4 regions of the Streptomyces sp. NPDC015171 genome follow, and region 4 is predicted to be linked to each of the others. Evidence: riboswitches for the same ligand, from Rfam matches in the RefSeq annotation. Region 4 holds a riboswitch; each other region holds the start of a gene.
The links. A riboswitch is a leader RNA that binds a small molecule or an ion and turns the genes downstream of it on or off. The one in region 4 is predicted to bind cobalamin.

Region 1 (4,961 bases), on a different contig from region 4:
CTCGGCGGCACCTGCCCGCTGTGGACGGTGTACGAGGCGTTCTCCGCGCCGGGCCGGATCCTCACCCAGGTGGCCGAGATGCCGGACGGCAAACGGTACTTCTGGATCGCGCGCACGCTCACCCGGGGCGGCTTCGGGCATCACGCCCCGCGCGCCGAGTTCGCCGTCGCGCTGGGCTGCGAGCTGCGCCACGCGCACCGGCTCGTCTACACCGAAGGGGTCGCCCTCGACGACCCGCGGGCCGCGACGCCCATCGGTCTCGGCTGCCGGATCTGCGAGCGCCGCGACTGCGCGCAGCGGGCCCGTCCGCCGGCCGGCGGACGGCTGGCCATCGACCCCGACCGGCGGACGTACGTGCCGTACCCGGTCGAGTCCCGTACCCCCTGACGACACCCGCAGGAGTTTCCGCGTGACCAGCCGAGTCCTCCTCGTCTCCCCCGCGATGAGCGCGTCGCTGCGCCGGGCCCGCTTCGACGACGGCGGCGGCCTCGACGAGGGCGGCGCCGCCGCGGCCCGGTCGATGGCCGGGGCGCTGCCCGCTGCGGCCCGGGTACTCGCCTCGCCGAGCGAGCGCTGCCGTCAGACGGCGGCGGCGCTGGGCCTGGACGGCGTGCCGGTGCCGGAGCTCGCGGGTCTCGACGTTGGCCGCTGGCGGGGCCGCACGCTGGAGGAGGTGGGCGCCGCCGAACCGGAGGCGGTGGGCCGCTGGCTGACGGATCCCGGCTGCGCGCCGCACGGCGGCGAGTCGGTGCGGGACCTGTGCGGACGGGTGGCGCGCTGGCTGGCCGACGTGCGGGAACCGGAGGGCCGTACGCTCGCGGTGGTCGAGCCGGAGGTCGTCCGGGCGGCTGTCGTCGGCGCGCTGGACCTGCCCGACGTGCTGTTCTGGCGTCTGGACGTGCCGCCTTTGACCGTGACCGAACTCAGCGGCCGGGCCGGGCGCTGGAATCTGCGGCTGGGGCGTCCGCCGGCCGCCGGGGAAGCCGGCTGACCGGCCGTCACCAGGGCCCGGCTCCCCGGCGATCCGGGCCGGCGGCGCCGCGTGGTGACCCCTTCGGGTGACGGTGGATCGATTCAGCAGCCGGGGTGCGCACGGGACGACATGATCTTGGAAAGGGTGATGCCGCACGTCGTCACTCCTCGTGAAGGGACACCCCGTCCATGCGTCTGCGCAATGCCGCGGTCACCGCCCTCGGCGCCCTCGCCCTGCTCCTGGCCGCCCCCGGCTCCGCCTCCGCCGCGTCAGGAGAGTTCCAGTACACCTACTCCGGTCTGGACGGCTCCCCGCGGATCGCGGTGCTGCAGGATCCGGACAGCGGTCTGTGCATCACCCTGCCCGAGGTGGCGGACCCCGGGGCCAGCACTCCGGCCCACTCCCCGCGCAACCGCACCGACGAGTACGCGATCGCGTTCACCGAGCCGGGCTGCACCGGTGCTTCGTTCACCATGCGCCCGTACACCGGGTACGGGAGCGAGCGGCTGAAGCTCCGGTCGGTGGTCTTCTTCCGCTGACGCGGGTGTGCCGGGCCCTCGCCCCCGCGCACCGCGTGCCGGGGGGCGTCGGCTCAGGACGCGGGGCCTCGGTGGCGGCGCAGCAGCGCCGCCACCGCGCAGCGCAGGCAGCCGGCGTCGGCGCCGCGCGTGCTCTCGACGTCCGGGCACCTCGCGGGCGCGGGCTGTGCCTGCCCCCGGCAGGTCTCGCCGGGGGTGCCGATCAGTGTCTCCAGGTCGTGCAGGAGCTGTTCGGTGCGCTTCGCCTGCTGCGCCAGCACCCGGACCCGGGCGCTCTGGCCGCCGATCTGCCGTCGGCTGGCGACCAGTTGCTCGTACTCCGCCACGGTGAGGGCGACCGCCTCGCGGCCACCGAGGGTGATGCGGCGCGGCTGGGGGGTTCTGGCCACTCGGTTCCTCCGCTCCTCGCCTGAGTGCTCCGCGAGCCGCCGGTCCGGTGCTTCTGTTCGGTGTCCGGGGAACGCGAGAGGGCCCTCGGATGGTTCCCAAGGGCCCTCTGCTGTCCGGATGGAATCAGTGCGCGGCCGGAACCGCCCGCTCGCTCGCGGCCCTCGCCGGGGCCGGGTTCAGCACCCGCTCGGCCAGCTCGCCGAAGGCGAGGCCGAAGCCGCCCCACAGCGCCGTCTGGATGGCCAGCGCGGACAGCCGGAACCGCCACAGCAGGGCGGCCGGGAAGTCCGCCGGGACCTCGTTGACGACCGGCAGGAACTCGTAGGCCAGGCCGATCACCACGGCGAAGGCGACGACCGCCGCGACGGTCGCCCACCAGGTACCGAGGCTGGGCGCCAGGCGCTTGCCCAGGATGGTGGCGCCGACCGCCAGCAGGACGCTGAGCACCATCATCAGGAAGTACAGGGTGGTCCGCTTGCCGATGGTGTCGGGCTCGCCGACCGACGGCGGGTTGGCCGGGTACTTCAGGAACGGCACGACGTACACGGCGAGCAGCGCGCAGCCCGACAGCAGGAGCGCGGTGGCACGCGGGCCGAAGCGGCCGACACGGCCCAGCGCGAAGCAGAAGGCGAGCGCCGCGATGCCGCCGAAGGCGACACCGTAGACCAGGACGCCGGTGGCGAGGCCCGCGGTGGACTGCAGGGAGCGGGAGACGACCTCCATCTCGTGCTCGTGGGAGTGGGCGTCCTCGAAGCTGATCGCCTTGTCCACGCTCGGCTCACCGAGGAGATAGGCCACGATCAGGGCGAGCACGCCGGCGGCGAGGCCGGCGAGCATGCCCCGCACAAGGAGGTTGCGTACGGTTGCGGAGTTCATGGCTGTGCGGAGTCCCCTCGCGTCAGTGGCAGGGGAAGCCGAGCAGGTGGCGGGCGTCGTGGACCCACTCGTGGACGTCCGTGCCGTTGAACACGGACGTGGCGCCCTGCTCGGCGCCGACGAAGTACAGCAGGACCAGCATGAGAATGCCGAAGAAGACCGCCCAGGGAGCTATCGCCTTCAGCGGCAGCTTGGCGGGAGTGGTGGCTGTCGGCTGGGCGACGGTCTGCGCCATGGCAGAACCTCCTCTGGGAGCTCGCGTCCCATCTCGGTGGTGCACAGGACGACGGCCGCGGGTCTGACTCACGAGCACCCACCGGGGTTCTCGCACACAGTGGCGCGACCGTGCCGGATTTCCACCGGCTTCCGCAGTACCGTCGTCGATATCGCACAGACCGTACCGCGTGTCAGGACCATGGCCAAGACCGTGTCCGCTCGATGGGATCTTTCTCTCGCACCGGCGGACACCGTCCTGTGCCGGGTGGGTCAGCGGTGGCGGAACTCCGGCGGGCGCTTGGCCGCGAAGGCGGCCATGCCCTCCTTCTGGTCGGCGGTCGCGAACACCGCGTGGAACAGCCGCCGTTCGAAGCGGACGCCTTCGGCGAGCGTGGTCTCGAAGGCCCGTCCGACCGCCTCCTTCGCCATCATCGCCACCGGCAGCGACATGCCCGCGACGGTCTCGGCCACGGCCATGGCCTCGCTGAGCAGTTCGTCGGCGGGCACGACCCGGGAGACGAGCCCGGCGCGCTCGGCCTCGGCCGCGTCCATGGTGCGCCCGGTCAGGCACAGCTCCATGGCCTTGGCCTTGCCGACCGCCCGGGTCAGCCGCTGGGAGCCGCCGATGCCGGGGATCACGCCGAGTTTGATCTCGGGCTGGCCGAAGACGGCCGTGTCGGCGGCGAGCAGGATGTCGCAGAGCATGGCGAGTTCGCAGCCGCCGCCGAGGGCGTACCCGGCGACGGCGGCCACGGTCGGGGTGCGCAGCCGGCCGAGCCGGTCCCAGGCGGCGAACCAGTCGGCGAGGTACATGTCCAGGTAGCCCTGCGGCTGCATCTCCTTGATGTCGGCGCCGGCCGCGAACGCCTTCGCCGACCCGGTGATCACGATGCAGCCGCAGTCCGGGTCCCGGTCCAGGGCCTCGGTGGCGGCCGCCATCTCGTGCATGACCTGGAGGTCGAGGGCGTTGAGGGCCTTGGGCCGGTTCAGGGTGAGCAGGGCGGTGCGGCCCCTGCGTTCGACGAGGATCGTCTCGTACTCGACGGGTACTTCCGTGGTCATGCGTGCTCTCCGCTCTGTTCCCTGATGGTGCGTACGATGCCGGAGAAGTCCTCCTCGGCGCCGACCCGTTCGGCATAGGCCGCGTACACCTCGGCGGCGCGCAGCCCGAGTTCGGCGTGCACCCCGCCCTCCCGTACCGCGTTGGCCGCGAGGCCCAGGTCCTTGGCCATGAGGGAGGCCGCGAACCCGGGACGGTAGTCCCGGTTGGCCGGGCTCGCCGGGACCGGGCCCGGGACGGGGCAGTTGACGCTGAGGGCCCAGCACTGCCCGGACGCCGTGGAGGCGACGTCGTACAGCGCCTGGTGGGACAGGCCCAGGCTCTCGCCGAGGACGAACGCCTCGCTGACGGCGATCATGGAGATGCCGAGGATCATGTTGTTGCAGATCTTGGCGGCCTGTCCGGCCCCGGCGTCACCGCAGTGGACGGCCTTCTTGCCCATGGCCTCCAGCAGTGGCCGTGCCTCGGCGAACTCCGCCCCTCCCCCGCCGGCCATGAAGGTGAGCGTGGCGGCCTCGGCGCCGACCACGCCGCCGGAGACGGGTGCGTCCAGGGCGCGCATCCCGGCGGCGGCGGCGCGTTCGTGGGCGGCGCGGGCGTCGGCGACGTCGATGGTGGAGCAGTCGACGAAGAGGGTGCCGAGCCGGGCCGCCGGGAGCAGGGTGTCGTAGAGGTCCAGGACGTGCCGTCCGGCGGGCAGCATGGTGATGACCAGGTCGGCGCCGGCCACCGCCTCGGCCGCTGTGGCGGCGGCCTCGACACCCGTCCGTGCGGCGCCGTCCACGGCGTCGGCCGCGAGGTCGTGGCCGCGCACCCGGTGCCCGGCCTTGACCAGGTTGGCGGCCATGGGGGCACCCATGTGCCCGAGTCCGATGAACGCGACGGTCCTGCTCACCAGGCCGCCTCC
Region 2 (4,961 bases), on a different contig from region 4:
AGCCGGTCGAGCTGCTCCTCGCGCAGCGCGGCGAACGAGGTGTCAGGCGCGGGCACGAAGCGGCGGCCCGCACCGGCGGCCACCTCGCGCAGGAAGGCCCGCCGGAAGCCGTCCGACTCCAGCGAGCCGTGCCAGTGGGTGCCCCAGGTCTGGCCGACCCGGCAGCCGTCCAGGCGCTGCCCGTCGTCGTCGGTGAAGAACGCCTCGCCGCCGGTGACGTCGGCGACCCCGTGATGGATCTCGTATCCCTCGACGGGCTCGCCGAGGGCCTGTCCGTCCGGCCGGGTGAGGGTCTTCTCCCGCGCGAAGCGCACCCGGACCGGCAGCACACCGAGTCCGGGGACGGCACCGGCGCGGGACTCGACCTCGTCCTCGATGTGCTCGCCGAGGATCTGGAAGCCGCCGCAGATGCCGAGGACCGGCCGGTGCTCGGCGGCCCGCCGCACGAGCGCGTTCGCCAGTCCCCGCTCCCGCAGCCACGCGAGCGCCCGTACGGTCCCGCGGGTGCCCGGCACGACCACGAGATCGGCGTCCGCCAGCTCCTCGGGGCGGTCCACGAACCGCACCACGACGCCCGGTTCGGCGGCCAGCGCGTCCACGTCCGTGAAGTTGGACATGAGCGGGATCGCGCACACGGCGACCCGCAGGACGTCCTCGCCGACCGGGGGAGTCACGCTGGACTCGCGGACCGTGCCGCGCAGCGAGACCCGCAGCCCGTCCTCCTCGTCGATGCCGAGCCCGTGCCGGAACGGCAGCACGCCGTAGGCGGGCCGTCCGGTGAGCCCGTGCAGCATGTCGAGGCCGGGCTCCAGCAGGGAGACGTCCCCGCGGAACTTGTTCACCAGGAAGCCGGCGACCAGTTCCTGGTCCTTCGCCGAGAGCAGGGCGACGGTGCCGAAGAACGAGGCGAAGACGCCCCCGCGGTCGATGTCGCCGACGACCAGCACGGGCAGCCCCGCGCCCCGGGCGATACCCATGTTGACGATGTCGGTCCGCCGCAGATTGATCTCGGCCGGGCTGCCCGCCCCCTCGCAGATCACCGCGTCATACGTGCCCCGCAACTCGGCCAGGCAGTCCAGCACCGTGCCGAGCAGCCGCTGCTGGCGCCCGCCGTGGTAGCCGCGCGCGCTCATCTCGCCCACCGGCTTGCCCAGCAGCACCACCTGGCTGCTCTGCTCGCCGCCGGGCTTGAGCAGCACCGGGTTCATGAGCGCGGTCGGCTCGACCCGGCAGGCCTGGGCCTGCATCGCCTGCGCCCGCCCGATCTCGGCGCCCTCGCGCGTGACGAAGGAGTTCAGGGACATGTTCTGCGCCTTGAACGGCGCGACCCGCACGCCCTGGCGCACCAGCCAGCGGCAGATGCCGGCCGTCACGACGCTCTTGCCGGCGTCGGAGGTGGTGCCGGCGACGAGGAGGCCACCGTTCATTTCCCGCGTCCTTTCCGCAGTGCGCGCGCGGCGACCGTGGCGCCGAGGGCGAGCAGGCCGACCCGGCGGGAGAGCCGTACGGACCGGTCGATGTCGGTGACCCGGACCGGCCGTCCGTGGGCACCGTTGAGCACGGGACGGTGTTCGACCCGGCCGCCGTAGGAGAGCGTGCCGCCCAGCCTGACCCCGAGGGCTCCCGCGAAAGCGGCCTCCACCGGACCGGCGTTGGGGCTCGGATGCCTGCCCGCGTCGGCCTTCCAGGCGCGCAGGGCGCCCCGGGGATCGGGTCCGGCCACGGCGGCGAGCACGGCGGTCAGCCGGGCCCCGGGCCAGCCGGCCACGTCGTCGAGGCGGGCGGAGGCCCAGCCGTAGCGGCGGTGCCGGGGCGACTTGTGGCCCACCATCGCGTCCAGGGTGTTGACCGCGCGGAACCCGAGCAGCCCGGGCACCCCGCCCACGGCACCCCACACCAGCGCGCCCACGACCGCGTCCGAGGTGTTCTCGGCGACCGACTCGACCACGGCACGGGCCATGCCGTCGGCGTCCAGCGCCTGCGGGTCCCGGCCGCACAGATGGGGCAGCCTGGCCCGGGCGGCCTCGATGTCCCCCGCGGCCAGGGCCTGTCCGACGGTGCGGGCCTCCCGGGCGAGCGAGGTGCCGCCGACGACGGCCCAGGTGGCGGCGGCGGTCAGCGCGACGGAGGCGGTGGGGGAGGGGCGTACGGCGCGGGCGGCCAGCGCGCCGAGCGCGACGGCGCCGCCGGCGCAGACGGCGGTGTGCAGGGCGCCCCAGCCGCGGTGGTCGCGCCACAGGGCGCGCTCCACGGCCGCGGCCGTGCGGCCGAACGCGGCGACCGGATGCCCGCGGCGCGGGTCGCCGAGGAGGAGGTCGCCCAACACCCCGGCGGCGGCACCGTACGCGTACGTGCGATCGGCACCCATCGGCTCAGCCGGCCGTGGGCGCGGGAACGGGCCTGGTACGGGTTCTCGATCGGCGGCCGAGCATGTCGATCTGTGTCCTCACTCAGGGTGTCCGCGCCCTGGTCCGACGTGAATCGGCGGTGAGAGTTCCTGGCTCCCGGGGGTTCTTCCCCGGTGACAGTGGCGGGACCGCGCCGGATTCGCACCGGCTTCCTCTTCTGCCGCCGTAGATGGCCCGGGCAGTCCACCACGCCCCCGGAAGGACCGTCAACTCGCCGTTGACCTGGGACGCCGGACTGTGCCGAGCCCCACATCGGCGGCACGCGGGACGGTGCCCGACGACCCGGTCGCGGTGAATGCCCCTCGCGCCGGGGGGAATTCACCGGGCGCCCGGCGGCGCTCCGCGCGCTCTCCGAGGGCCGGCGGGGCCCGCCCCCGTGCCGCCGGTACGCGAAAGCCCCGCCGGGGCCGCCGAAGCGGGGCCCGGCAGGGCCGGTGTCATGCGCGGGGGGCCGTCAGGACTTGGCCATGATCAGGTACATCCCGTACACCACCGCCGCCGCACAGGCCGCGAAGCACACGTACGCACCGGTCACCGCCAGCGCGGCGGAACCGCCCTCGGCCGTGGCCTTCTCCCGGCGGGACAGGCCGTTGATGCCGAGGGTGAACAGGGCCACCAGGCCCACCGTGAACGCGAGGCTCACACCGAAGACGGAGCCGAGGGCCGCCCAGTCGATCGTCATGGGGATGCTTCCTTCACTAACCGTGCTCGGGATCAGACCGTGGCGGCCGGCGGGGTGGCCGGCGCGGGCTCGGCGACGGGGGCGGGGATCGTGGCCGTCAGGCCCTCGGTGACCGGGCCCGCCGGGGGCGGGGTCACGGCGGCGATGGCGGCGGTGACCACACCGACCGGCTCGGCGCTCTCCTCGACCACATTGGTGTGGTCGACGACCTCGCGGCGGGAGATCTTCCAGATCGCGGCGCTGGCGGCGACCAGGAAGACGGCGACGGCCGCGGTGCCCCAGTCGCCCAGGTCGGTGACGGACTCGGCGCCCGCGCCGACCAGCGCGGCGGCCGGGAGGGTGAGCGCCCAGGCGGCGAACATGCGGGTCGCGGTGGACCAGCGGACCACGCCGCCCTTGCGGCCGAGGCCCGCGCCCATCACCGAGCCGGAGACGACGTGCGTGGTGGACAGGGAGAAGCCGAGGTGGGAGGAGGCCAGGATGGCGGTCGCCGCGCTGGTCTGGGCGGCGAAGCCCTGACGCGGCTCCAGGTCGGTCAGGCCCTTGCCCATGGTGCGGATGATGCGCCAGCCGCCGATGTAGGTGCCGAGCGCGATGGCCAGACCGGCCGAGAGGATCACCCAGGTGGGAGGGTTCGAGCCGGGGGCGATGGCGCCGCCCGCGATCAGCGCCAGGGTGATGATGCCCATCGTCTTCTGGGCGTCGTTGGTGCCGTGGGCGAGGGAGACCAGGCCGGCCGAGGCGATCTGGCCGGCGCGGTAGCCCTTGCGGGTGGCCTCGCCGTCGGCGGTGCCGCCGATGCCGTAGGAGAGCCGGGTGGCCAGCAGCGAGGCGAGGCCCGCGACGAGCGGCGCGGCGACGGCCGGCAGCAGCACCTTGGTGACCAGGACGTCACCGTGTACGGCGCCGAAGCCGGCGGAGGCGACGGTGGCGCCGACCAGGCCGCCCATCAGGGCGTGCGAGGAGCTGGAGGGGAGACCCACCAGCCAGGTCAGCAGGTTCCAGAGGATCGCGCCGACGAGGGCGGCGAAGATGACCTCGGGACGGATGCCGCTCTCGTCGACGAGACCCTTGGAGATCGTGTTGGCGACCTCCACGGAGAGGAAGGCGCCCACGAGATTGAGGGCGGCGGACATGCCTACCGCGATCTTGGGCTTCAGAGCGCCCGTGGAGATGGTGGTGGCCATCGCGTTGGCGGTGTCGTGGAAACCGTTCGTGAAGTCGAACGCGAGAGCGGTTACGACCACTATCGCGAGGATCAGCGAGAAGCTTTCCATTTACCCAGGCAATCTTTCGAGGTCATCGGCCGGACGAACGTAGGCAACCTGGGTGAACGGAAGGTGAACTGAGGGAGGTATCGCGATGTCCGGGAGGGGGGTTTGGACTCCGCTTTGCTCGGTCTTTGCGGCGCCGCCTCAAGTGCCCCTTGGCTAGCGGCCCCGCGCGAAGATCCGCAGCCTGCTCAGGGACCCGTTGAAGAGATTCTGGTCACCCGGCAGCTTGCCCTTGATGCCGTACTGCCAGAACGTCCAGAACTGCCAGCCCCCGGGCAGCGTCCCCGGCCCCGAAGTGCCGTGCCGGGCCACCCACAGGGCGTGCGTGGAGGAGAAGGCGCGGCTGTTCCCGGTGCACAGCTTCCACCACTGGGTCGTGGTGTAGATCACCGGCCGGCGGCCGGTCTCCCGCTTGACCTCGTCGCTGAACGAGCGGATCCAGCCGACCATCCGCCCCTTGCTCAGCCCGTAGCACTTGTGCTTCTTGCTGTACGGGTTGTACTCGATGTCGAGCGCGGGCGGCAGCGTCCAGCCGTCCGCCTGCCAGCCGCCGCCGTGGTGCACGAGGTAGTCGGCCTGCCGGGCGCCGGAGGACTT
Region 3 (4,961 bases), on a different contig from region 4:
GTGGGAGCAGCGGACCCGTAAGGCCGCCGCCGGGCGGCGCGAGGAGGCGGCGAAGTGAACGACGGCGTCAACGGCGTCGCACTCGGCGTCTTCATCTTCTTCTTCCTGGCCGTCACGGTCATGGGCTTCCTCGCCGCGCGCTGGCGCAAGGCCGAGAACGAGCAGTCCCTGGACGAGTGGGGTCTTGGCGGCCGGTCCTTCGGCACCTGGGTCACGTGGTTCCTGCTCGGCGGCGACCTGTACACGGCGTACACCTTCGTCGCCGTACCGGCGGCGATCTACGCGGCGGGCGCGGCCGGCTTCTTCGCGGTGCCGTACACGATCCTGGTGTACCCGCTGATCTTCACCTTCCTGCCCCGCCTGTGGTCGGTCTCGCACCGCCACGGGTATGTCACCACCTCCGACTTCGTGCGCGGCCGGTTCGGCTCGAAGGGCCTGTCGCTGGCGGTCGCGGTGACCGGCATCCTGGCGACGATGCCGTACATCGCGCTCCAGCTCGTCGGCATCCAGGCGGTGCTGGACGTGATGGGCGTCGGCGGCGGCGAGAACACCAACTGGTTCGTGAAGGACCTGCCGCTGCTCATCGCCTTCGGTGTGCTGGCCGCCTACACCTACTCCTCCGGCCTGCGCGCCCCCGCGCTGATCGCGTTCGTCAAGGACACGCTGATCTACATCGTCATCGCGGTGGCGATCATCTACATCCCGATCAAGCTGGGCGGGTTCGACGACATCTTCGCGAAGGCGGGCCAGGCGTTCAGCCAGGTCAACCCGGCCACCAAGGCGCCACGCGGGGCGCTCGCCCCGCCGGAGGCGGGCCAGTGGACGTACGCCACCCTGGCGCTCGGCTCCGCGCTGGCGCTGTTCATGTACCCGCACTCGATCACCGCGACCCTGTCGTCCAGGAGCCGTGACGTGATCCGCCGCAACACCACGATCCTGCCGCTGTACTCCCTCATGCTCGGCCTGCTGGCCCTGCTGGGCTTCATGGCGATCGCGGCCGGCGTGAAGGTCACCAACGGCCAGCTGGCCATTCCGCAGCTGTTCGAGGACATGTTCCCGGACTGGTTCGCGGGCGTGGCGTTCGCGGCGATCGGCATCGGCGCCCTGGTGCCGGCGGCGATCATGTCCATCGCGGCGGCCAACCTCTTCACCCGGAACATCTACAAGGACTTCATCAAGCCGGACGCCACGCCCGCGCAGGAGACCAAGGTCTCCAAGCTGGTCTCCCTGCTGGTGAAGGTCGGCGCCCTGGTCTTCGTCCTCACCATGGACAAGACGGTCGCCATCAACTTCCAGCTGCTGGGCGGCATCTGGATCCTGCAGACCTTCCCGGCCCTGGTCGGCGGCCTGTTCACCCGCTGGTTCCACCGCTGGGCGCTGCTGGCCGGCTGGGCGGTCGGCATGGTCTACGGCACGGCTGCCGCGTACGGGGTCGCCTCCCCGACCCAGAAGCACTTCGGCGGCTCCTCCAAGGAGATCCCGGGCATCGGTGAGATCGGCTACATCGGCCTGACGGCGTTCGTCCTGAACGTCGCGGTCTCCGTGGTCCTCACGGTCGTCCTGAAGGCCCTGAAGGCCCCCGACGGCATCGACGAGACCAGGCCGGAGGACTACACGGCCGACGCCGGCGACCCGGGCGTCGCGGTGGAGCTGCCGCCCGCGACCGCGGGCGCGGGCCACTAGCCGGGCACCGTTCGACGGGCCGCCGGAGCGACATCCGGCGGCCCGTTGCCGTACCCCGCCGGCGGACTCGACGGCGTGGGCCATCTGATCCGGCGGGCCGGCCGCGCCGGGTGCGCCGCGCCCGGCGGGAGCACCGCCCGGGCGACCTCCAGGGCGGCCTCCCGGGCCTCGGGAAGAGCGTCCGGCGCCTCGGAGCCAGGGGGCCCGGAGCGGGCCCGTGCCGAGCGCGCGCGGGCCGCCGGAGGCCGTCCCACGGTCCTCTCCGGCGGGTCGCGCACAGCGCCCACCGGGCCGGCGGACACCCCGGGCCGTTCGCACGCCGGAGCGGGACCGGCGTCCTTCCCCGGGCCGGCCGGTCTTCGCCCCGGCTGCCTGCGAGTTGACCCTATGAAGCCACGCCGACACAACATCTGGGGGTGACACGACAGCCCGGCACTAGATGTATGCTCGTCCTCGCTGTCGTCGCAGGGGAATCCGGTGTGATTCCGGAACTGTCCCGCAACGGTGTACATGCGCATATCCACGCGCCTGTTCAGTCCGAGGCCTGCCGACAGCCCACCCGGCCGTCCTGGCCTGGGTGCGTTCCGACGTCCGGGCCTCGTGGAGTGGGCTGGTGGACGCGACCGCCGTGTGCGCTCGTGACTGCCCCCTGCCCTCCGCCAGGCCCCCGTGCCGAGCGAGGGAGAGCCCCACGTGACCATCGCGCCAGCCGAACCGGCTTCAGTCAGCGAGCCGGAGACCGACGGTCCCGGTGCCGCGTTGCTGCGGACCCTGACCGAGTTGACCGTCGATCTGCCCGACGCCGACCCAGGACGAGTCGCCGCCGCCGCGCTGCGCGGCCGGTCCGCCCGGGCCGACGAGGCGGAGCTGCGCGAGCTGGCCACGGAGGCCGCCGCCGGTCTGATCTCCGAGGACCCCGCCTACTCGAAGCTGGCCGCCCGGCTGCTGACCCTCGCGATCCGCGACGAGGCCGCCTCGCAGGGCGTGACGTCCTTCACCGAGTCCATCGCGGTCGGGCACCGCGAGGGCCTCGTCGCCGACCGCACCGCGGAGTTCGTCCGGCTGCACGCCGAGCGGCTGGACGCGCTGGTCGACCGTGCGGCCGACGACCGCTTCGGCTACTTCGGCCTGCGCACCCTGCACAGCCGCTACCTGCTGCGCCACCCGATCACCCGCAAGGTCGTCGAGACGCCCCAGCACTTCATGCTGCGCGTGGCGAGCGGTCTGGCCGAGGACGACACGGCCCGGGCCCTGGACGAGGTCGCGGCGCTCTACGGCCTGATGAGCCGCCTGGACTACCTCCCGTCCTCCCCCACTCTTTTCAACTCCGGCACCCGGCACCCCCAGATGTCGTCCTGCTACCTGCTGGACTCGCCCCTGGACGAGCTGGACTCCATCTACGACCGGTACCACCAGGTCGCCCGGCTGTCGAAGCACGCCGGCGGCATCGGCCTGTCGTACTCCCGTATCCGCTCGCGCGGTTCGCTGATCCGGGGGACGAACGGGCACTCCAACGGCATCGTGCCGTTCCTGAAGACCCTGGACGCCTCGGTGGCCGCGGTGAACCAGGGCGGCCGGCGCAAGGGCGCCGCCGCCGTGTACCTGGAGACCTGGCACTCCGACATCGAGGAGTTCCTGGAGCTGCGGGACAACACCGGTGAGGACGCCCGCCGCACCCACAACCTGAACCTCGCGCACTGGATCCCGGACGAGTTCATGCGCCGCGTGAACACCGACGGGCAGTGGTCGCTGTTCTCCCCGGCGGACGTGCCCGAGCTGGTCGACCTGTGGGGCGCGGAGTTCGACGCCGCCTACCGCGAGGCCGAGGCGGCGGGCCTGGCGAAGAAGACGATGCCGGCCCGTGAGCTGTACGGCCGCATGATGCGCACCCTCGCGCAGACCGGCAACGGCTGGATGACCTTCAAGGACGCCGCCAACCGCACCGCCAACCAGACCGCCGAGCCCGGCCACGTCGTCCACTCCTCCAACCTCTGCACGGAGATCCTGGAGGTCACGGACGACGGCGAGACCGCGGTCTGCAACCTGGGTTCGGTCAACCTCGGCGCCTTCGTGAGCAACGGCGACATCGACTGGGAGCGGCTGGACGAGACCGTCCGCACGGCCGTCACCTTCCTCGACCGCGTCGTCGACATCAACTTCTACCCGACCGAGCAGGCGGGCCGTTCCAACGCCAAGTGGCGCCCGGTCGGTCTCGGCGCGATGGGCCTGCAGGACGTCTTCTTCAAGCTGCGTCTGCCCTTCGACTCCGCCGAGGCCAAGGCCCTGTCGACGCGGATCGCCGAGCGCATCATGCTCGCCGCGTACGAGGCCTCCGCCGACCTCGCCGAGCGCAACGGCCCGCTGCCCGCCTGGGAGAAGACCCGCACGGCCAAGGGTGTCCTGCACCCCGACCACTACGACGTCGAGCTGACCTGGCCGGAGCGCTGGGCCGCGCTGCGTCAGCGGATCGCGGCGGTCGGCATGCGCAACTCGCTGCTCCTCGCCATCGCGCCGACGGCCACCATCGCCTCGATCGCGGGTGTGTACGAGTGCATCGAGCCACAGGTCTCCAACCTGTTCAAGCGCGAGACGCTGTCCGGTGAGTTCCTCCAGGTCAACTCCTACCTGGTGCAGGAGCTCAAGGACATGGGCGTCTGGGACGCCCGCACCCGCGAGGCGCTGCGCGACTCCAACGGCTCGGTCCAGGACTTCGTCTGGATCCCGGAGGACGTACGGGCGCTGTACCGCACGGCGTGGGAGATCCCGCAGCGCGGCCTGATCGACATGGCCGCCGCCCGCACCCCGTTCCTGGACCAGGCGCAGTCCCTGAACCTCTTCCTGGAGACGCCGACCATCGGCAAGCTCTCCTCGATGTACTCCTACGCCTGGAAGTCCGGTCTGAAGACGACGTACTACCTGCGTTCGCGTCCGGCGACCCGGATCGCCCGCGCCGCCCAGGCACAGCCGCAGGCACAGGCGACCATCCCCGTCCAGCAGGCCTCCGACCCCGACGCGGTCGCCTGCTCCCTGGAAAACCCCGAGTCCTGCGAGGCCTGCCAGTAATGACCACCCGAAACACCAACCTGCTCGACCCGGGCTTCGAACTGACCCTGCGCCCGATGCGCTACCCCGACTTCTACGAGCGCTACCGCGACGCCATCAAGAACACCTGGACCGTCGAGGAGGTCGACCTCCACTCCGACGTCGCCGACCTGGCGAAGCTCTCCGCCGAGGAGCAGCACCTGATCGGCCGTCTGGTCGCGTTCTTCGCGACGGGC
Region 4 (4,961 bases):
GACCCATGTGGCGGGGTGCACCGGTTCGACGTCGGAGAAGACGGTCGTCGCGGAGTACGGCCTGCCCGAGGACGCCCTGCTCGACATGGGCGACTTCGCGGGCGCGGTGCTGAAGTACATTCGCCGGCATCCGGTGGACCGTCTCACGATCTGCGGCGGCTTCGCCAAGCTGTCCAAGCTCGCCGCCGGCCATCTGGACCTGCACTCGGGCCGCTCCCAGGTCGACAAGGGGTTCCTCGCGGGACTGGCCCGGCAGGGCGGGGCCGACGAGGCGCTCGCCGCCGAGGTGGCCGCCGCCAACACGGGCCTGGCCGCGCTCCAGCTGTGCCAGGCCGCCGGGGTGCCGCTCGGCGACCTGGTGGCGCGGGCCGCGCGCGACGCGGCACTGGCCGTCCTGCGCGGCGCACCGGTCGCCGTGGACGTCGTCTGCGTCGACCGGGCGGGCGCGGTGGTGGGGCGCAGCGCGGTCCGGTAGGCGGGCGGTCACCGGACTCCTACCGGACCGTGCGCAGGTAGGCGCCGAGCCGGGCGATCGCCGACGGGTTGCGGGGGCTCTCGACCAGGTCGGCGTAGTCCAGGGTGACGATCCGCCGGTGCTTGACGGCGGAGACGTCGCGCAGCGGGGCGTAGGAGAGGAGGAACTTCTTCTTCTGCTCGGCGCCGACGTCTCCGTAGTCGCAGATGACGATGACGTCGGGGTCGCGTTCGACGACGGTCTCCCAGCCGGTCGTGGTCCAGGAGTCCGCCACGTCGTGCATGACGTTGACGCCGCCGGCCTCGGTGATGATCTGCTCCGGTGCGGCGTAGCGGCCGGAGGTGAAGGGCGTGTCCTGGCCGCTGTCGTAGAGGAAGACCGAGGGGCGGTCGGCGCCCCGTGGGGCCTTGGCCCGCACCTCCGCGATGCGCTTCTTGAAGCCGTCGATCAGCGCGGCGGCCCTCTTCTCGACGCCGAACAGCTTGCCGAGGTTGGTGAGATCGGCGTACAGGGCGTCCAGCGGCGGCATGATGCCGCGCGCGGACTCCGTCCGGCCGTTGCGGCAGGACTCGGTGAGGACGTACGAGGGGATGCCGAGCTTCTTCAGCGCGTCGGGGGTGAAGCCGCCGTCCTCACGGAAGCCGTAGTTCCAGCCGGCGAAGACGAGGTCGGCGTCGGCTTCGAGGACGTTCTCCTTGGTGAGCTGGTCCTTGGACAGCCACTTCACCTTGTCGTAGCCGTCCTTCCAGGGCACGGCGCCGAGGTCTCCCTTGTCGTCGGGCATGGCGAACCCGGCCATGCGGTCCTCCAGGCCGAGCGCGAACATCAGCTCGGTGATGCCGACGTCGTTGGTGACGACCCGCTCGGGGACCTTGTCGTACGTCACCTCGCGACCGCAGTTGGTGAGGGTGACCGCGGGGGAGGCGGCGTCCGGGGACGACTCCACCGTGGCACCGCAACCGGTGGCGGTCGCGGCGAGGCATACGGCGGCGGCGAGCAGCTTGCGCATGGGGGTCCTTCAGACGGTGGGCGGGAGCAGGTCGAACAGGAGCTGGAAGGCACCGGTCTCGGGGTGCCGTACGGGATGGGCGCGGATCCCGAACACCTCGGCCAGCAGCGCGGGTCCGAGGACCTCGTGGGGCGGCCCCGAGGCGACGATCCGGCCGCCGGCGATGACGTACAGGACGTCGCAGTGGGCGGCGGCGAGGTTGAGGTCGTGGAGCGCGGCCAGCACGGTCAGACCGCTGCCGCGGACCAGGGACAGGACGGTCAGCTGGTGCGCGACGTCGAGGTGGTTGGTGGGTTCGTCGAGGACCAGGACCCGGGGCCGCTGGGCCAGGGCCCGGGCGATCAGGGCCCGCTGCTTCTCGCCGCCGGACAGGCTGAGGAAGCCGCGGTCGGCGAGGTGGGTGACGCCGGTGCGGCTCATGGCCTCGGCGCAGATCTCGCGGTCGGCGGCGGCCGTGCGGTCGCGGTGCGGCAGCCGTCCCATGGCGACCACCTCGGCGACCGTGAAGTCGAACTCGGCCGCCGACTCCTGCGGCAGCGCGGCCAGGACGCGCGCGGCGGCCCGCGGGTCCATGGCGTGCAGATCGTCGCCGTCGAGGCGTACGGTTCCGCCGGCCGGCCGCAGGGCCCGGTACACGGAGCGCAGCAGGGTCGACTTGCCGCTGCCGTTGGGGCCGACGAGTCCGACGAACGCCCCGCTGTCCGCGGTGAGCCGGACGTCGTCGACGAGCCGTGCGCCGGCCGCCTCGATCGTGACGTGGTCGATGTCGAGTCGCATGCTCAGCGCCCTCCGAAGGCGTAGCCGCCGCGTCGCATCAGCAGCAGGAAGGCGGGCACCCCGACCACCGCGGTGATCACACCGACCGGCAGCTCGGCCGGGGCGAGCAGCAGCCGGGACAGCACGTCCGCCCAGACCAGCAGCACGGCTCCGGCGAGCGGGGCGACGGCCAGCACCCGCCGGTGGTCGGCGCCGACGAGCATCCGCACGACGTGCGGCACCATCAGTCCGACGAACCCGATGGCCCCGCTGACCGCGACCACGGTCCCGGTCACGGCCGCGGTGACGAGGAACAGCTCCCGGCGCAGCCGCGAGGGCCGCACCCCGAGCGCGGCCGAGGTCTCGTCGCCCATGGCGAGCGCGTTGAGGGATTCGGCCCGCCACCGCAGCCAGGCCCATCCGGCCAGCACGACGGCCGCGGCGAGCGGCACCCGGGACCAGGTCGCGCCGCCCAGGCTGCCCAGCAGCCACATCATCGCCGACCGGGCCGCCTCGCCCCGGGCCGCGCCGAACACCATGACCGTGGTGAGCGCCTCGAAGCCGTACGCCAGTGCCGTACCGGTCAGGATCAGCCGCAGCGGGGTCAGTCCGTGCGGCGAGCGTGCCACGGCGTAGACGAGCGCCATGGCCGCGAGTGCCGAGGCGAACGCCGAGGCCGACAGCGCCCACACCCCGAGTCCCGCGAACGCGCCGAGGAGGATGACGGCGTTGGCGCCCACCGCCGCGCCCGAGGAGATGCCGAGGACGAACGGGTCGGCCAGCGCGTTGCGGACCATCGCCTGCACGGCCACCCCGACGGCCGAGAGCCCGGCGCCGACGACGGCGGCGAGCAGCACCCGCGGCAGCCGGATCTCCCAGACGATGGTGTAGCCGGCCGCGTCCCGGGCGGGCAGCGTCGCGCCGGTGAGCCCCGCCCACAGGAAGCGCAGCACCTGCGCCCCGCCGATCCCGGCGGCCCCGAGCCCGACACCGCACACGAGGGAGAACAGGAGCAGCAGCCCGAGGGCCAGGCTGAGCGGCAGCACGGGTATCCGGCTGGGGGCCGTACTTCGGCGCACGGGAGGGGCCGTCCTTCACACGGGCCGCCTGCTGGACGTCGAGGAGGAGACAGCCCGTACGTCCGTGCCGGCTGCCCGGTCCCTTCTCGCAGTCCACGGCGAGCAGTCAACGGGTCGATGGACCTCCGCGGGCGATCGGGCTCGCGCGGCGACCGTCGGAGCGGTCGCCGTGCACACCGTTGCGGGTCAGCGCCGGACTCTCACCGGACTTCCCCCACGGGAGGCGAGGGGAGCCTAACAAACGGCCCCTGGCGTCCTGTTCAGCAGATGTGCCGCTCCCGCTCCGGCGAGTACAGGTGGCTGTCGCGGAACTGCTCGGCGCCGAGCGTGCGCCCGACCATGATCACCGCGGTGCGCAGCACGCCCGCCTCCTTCACCTTCTGCGCGATCTCGTCCAGCGTGCCGCGGATGATCAGCTCCTGGGGGCGGGAGGCGTAGGCGACGACAGCGGCGGGGCAGTCGGCGCCGTAGTGCGGCAGCAGTTCCTCGGCCACGCGGTCCGCGTAGCGGGCGGCCAGGTGCAGCACGAGCAGCGCGCCGCTGCGGCCGAGGGTGGCCAGGTCCTCGCCCTCGGGCATGGCGGTGGCGCGGTGGGCGACACGGGTGAGGATGACCGTCTGGCCGACGGTCGGCACCGTCAGTTCGCGCTTCAGGGCGGCGGCAGCGGCGGCGAAGGCGGGCACGCCGGGGACGACCTCGTAGGGCACCCCGGCGGCGTCGAGGCGGCGCATCTGCTCGGCGACCGCGCTGAACACGGAGGGGTCCCCGGAGTGCAGCCGGGCCACGTCGTGGCCCTCCTCGTGGGCGCGGACCAGCTCGGCGGTGATCTCGTCCAGGTCGAGCTGGGCGGTGTCCACCAGGCGGGCGTCCGGCGGGCACGAGTCGAGCAGTTCACGCGGGACGAGGCTGCCCGCGTACAGACAGACCCGGCAGGCGGCCAGCGTCCGGGCGCCGCGCACCGTGATCAGGTCGGCGGCGCCGGGGCCGGCGCCGATGAAGTACACGGTCATCTGTCTGCTCCAGGAAGGGGGGTGACGGGCTTGCGGACGGCCCACTGGGTGACCGGCATGGCCTGCCGCCAGCCGGTGAAGCCGCCCACGGGGACGGCGTGCGACACCGCGAGCCGCACCAGCTCGCCGCCGTGCCTGCGGTAGGCGCCGGCGAGCAGCGCCTCGGACTCCAGCGTGACGGTGTTGGCGACCAGCCGCCCGCCCGGGGGCAGCGCCGCCCAGCAGGTGTCGAGGAGAGCGGGGGCGGTGAGTCCGCCGCCGACGAACACGGCGTCGGGCGTGGGGAGTCCGGCCAGGGCGGCGGGGGCGGCACCGGTGACGACCCGCAGTCCGGGCACCCCGAGCCGTTCCGCGTTGCGCAGGATGCGCTCGGCCCGCACCGGGTCGCGTTCGACGGTGACGGCCCGGCACGCGGGGTGGGTGCGCAGCCACTCGACGGCGATCGAGCCGGACCCGCCGCCGATGTCCCACAGCAGTTCACCGGGTGCGGGGGCGAGCGCGCCGAGGGTGGCGGCGCGGATGTGCCTCTTGGTGAGCTGCCCGTCGTGCTCGTACGCCTCGTCCGGCAGCCCCGGTACGGCGCCCAGGCGCAGGGTGTCCGGTGCCCGGCGGCACACGACGGCGACGACGTT

Region 1: it holds a riboswitch for cobalamin, as region 4 does, so the genes downstream of both, ACF073_RS38640 (CbtB-domain containing protein) here and ACF073_RS25215 (FecCD family ABC transporter permease) in region 4, are expected to answer to the same signal.
Region 2: it holds a riboswitch for cobalamin, as region 4 does, so the genes downstream of both, ACF073_RS37385 (cobalamin biosynthesis protein) here and ACF073_RS25215 (FecCD family ABC transporter permease) in region 4, are expected to answer to the same signal.
Region 3: it holds a riboswitch for cobalamin, as region 4 does, so the genes downstream of both, ACF073_RS00920 (ribonucleoside-diphosphate reductase subunit alpha) here and ACF073_RS25215 (FecCD family ABC transporter permease) in region 4, are expected to answer to the same signal.

Annotation. Positions count from the first base shown of each region.
Region 1 is NZ_JBIBUO010000027.1:13,668-18,628, reverse strand. Features, by position in the region: partial or broken gene ACF073_RS38665 (short-chain fatty acyl-CoA regulator family protein) at 1-387, shown strand, start outside; gene ACF073_RS38660 (histidine phosphatase family protein) at 410-991, shown strand; gene ACF073_RS38655 (hypothetical protein) at 1,162-1,512, shown strand; gene ACF073_RS38650 (hypothetical protein) at 1,566-1,901, opposite strand; gene ACF073_RS38645 (CbtA family protein) at 2,026-2,778, opposite strand; gene ACF073_RS38640 (CbtB-domain containing protein) at 2,801-3,013, opposite strand; cobalamin riboswitch at 3,052-3,189, opposite strand; gene ACF073_RS38635 (enoyl-CoA hydratase) at 3,265-4,056, opposite strand; gene mmsB (3-hydroxyisobutyrate dehydrogenase) at 4,053-4,949, opposite strand; gene ACF073_RS38625 (enoyl-CoA hydratase/isomerase family protein) at 4,946-4,961, opposite strand, start outside.
Region 2 is NZ_JBIBUO010000024.1:15,732-20,692, forward strand. Features, by position in the region: gene ACF073_RS37380 (cobyric acid synthase) at 1-1,427, opposite strand, end outside; gene ACF073_RS37385 (cobalamin biosynthesis protein) at 1,424-2,368, opposite strand; cobalamin riboswitch at 2,469-2,611, opposite strand; gene ACF073_RS37390 (hypothetical protein) at 2,863-3,090, opposite strand; gene ACF073_RS37395 (anion permease) at 3,123-4,367, opposite strand; gene ACF073_RS37400 (lysozyme) at 4,521-4,961, opposite strand, start outside.
Region 3 is NZ_JBIBUO010000001.1:190,097-195,057, forward strand. Features, by position in the region: gene ACF073_RS00910 (DUF3311 domain-containing protein) at 1-58, shown strand, start outside; gene mctP (monocarboxylate uptake permease MctP) at 55-1,683, shown strand; cobalamin riboswitch at 2,110-2,250, shown strand; gene ACF073_RS00920 (ribonucleoside-diphosphate reductase subunit alpha) at 2,377-4,746, shown strand; gene ACF073_RS00925 (ribonucleotide-diphosphate reductase subunit beta) at 4,746-4,961, shown strand, end outside.
Region 4 is NZ_JBIBUO010000009.1:257,210-262,170, reverse strand. Features, by position in the region: gene ACF073_RS25230 (cobalt-precorrin-5B (C(1))-methyltransferase) at 1-475, shown strand, start outside; gene ACF073_RS25225 (ABC transporter substrate-binding protein) at 495-1,484, opposite strand; gene ACF073_RS25220 (ABC transporter ATP-binding protein) at 1,494-2,261, opposite strand; gene ACF073_RS25215 (FecCD family ABC transporter permease) at 2,264-3,319, opposite strand; cobalamin riboswitch at 3,428-3,563, opposite strand; gene cobM (precorrin-4 C(11)-methyltransferase) at 3,580-4,329, opposite strand; gene cbiE (precorrin-6y C5,15-methyltransferase (decarboxylating) subunit CbiE) at 4,326-4,961, opposite strand, start outside.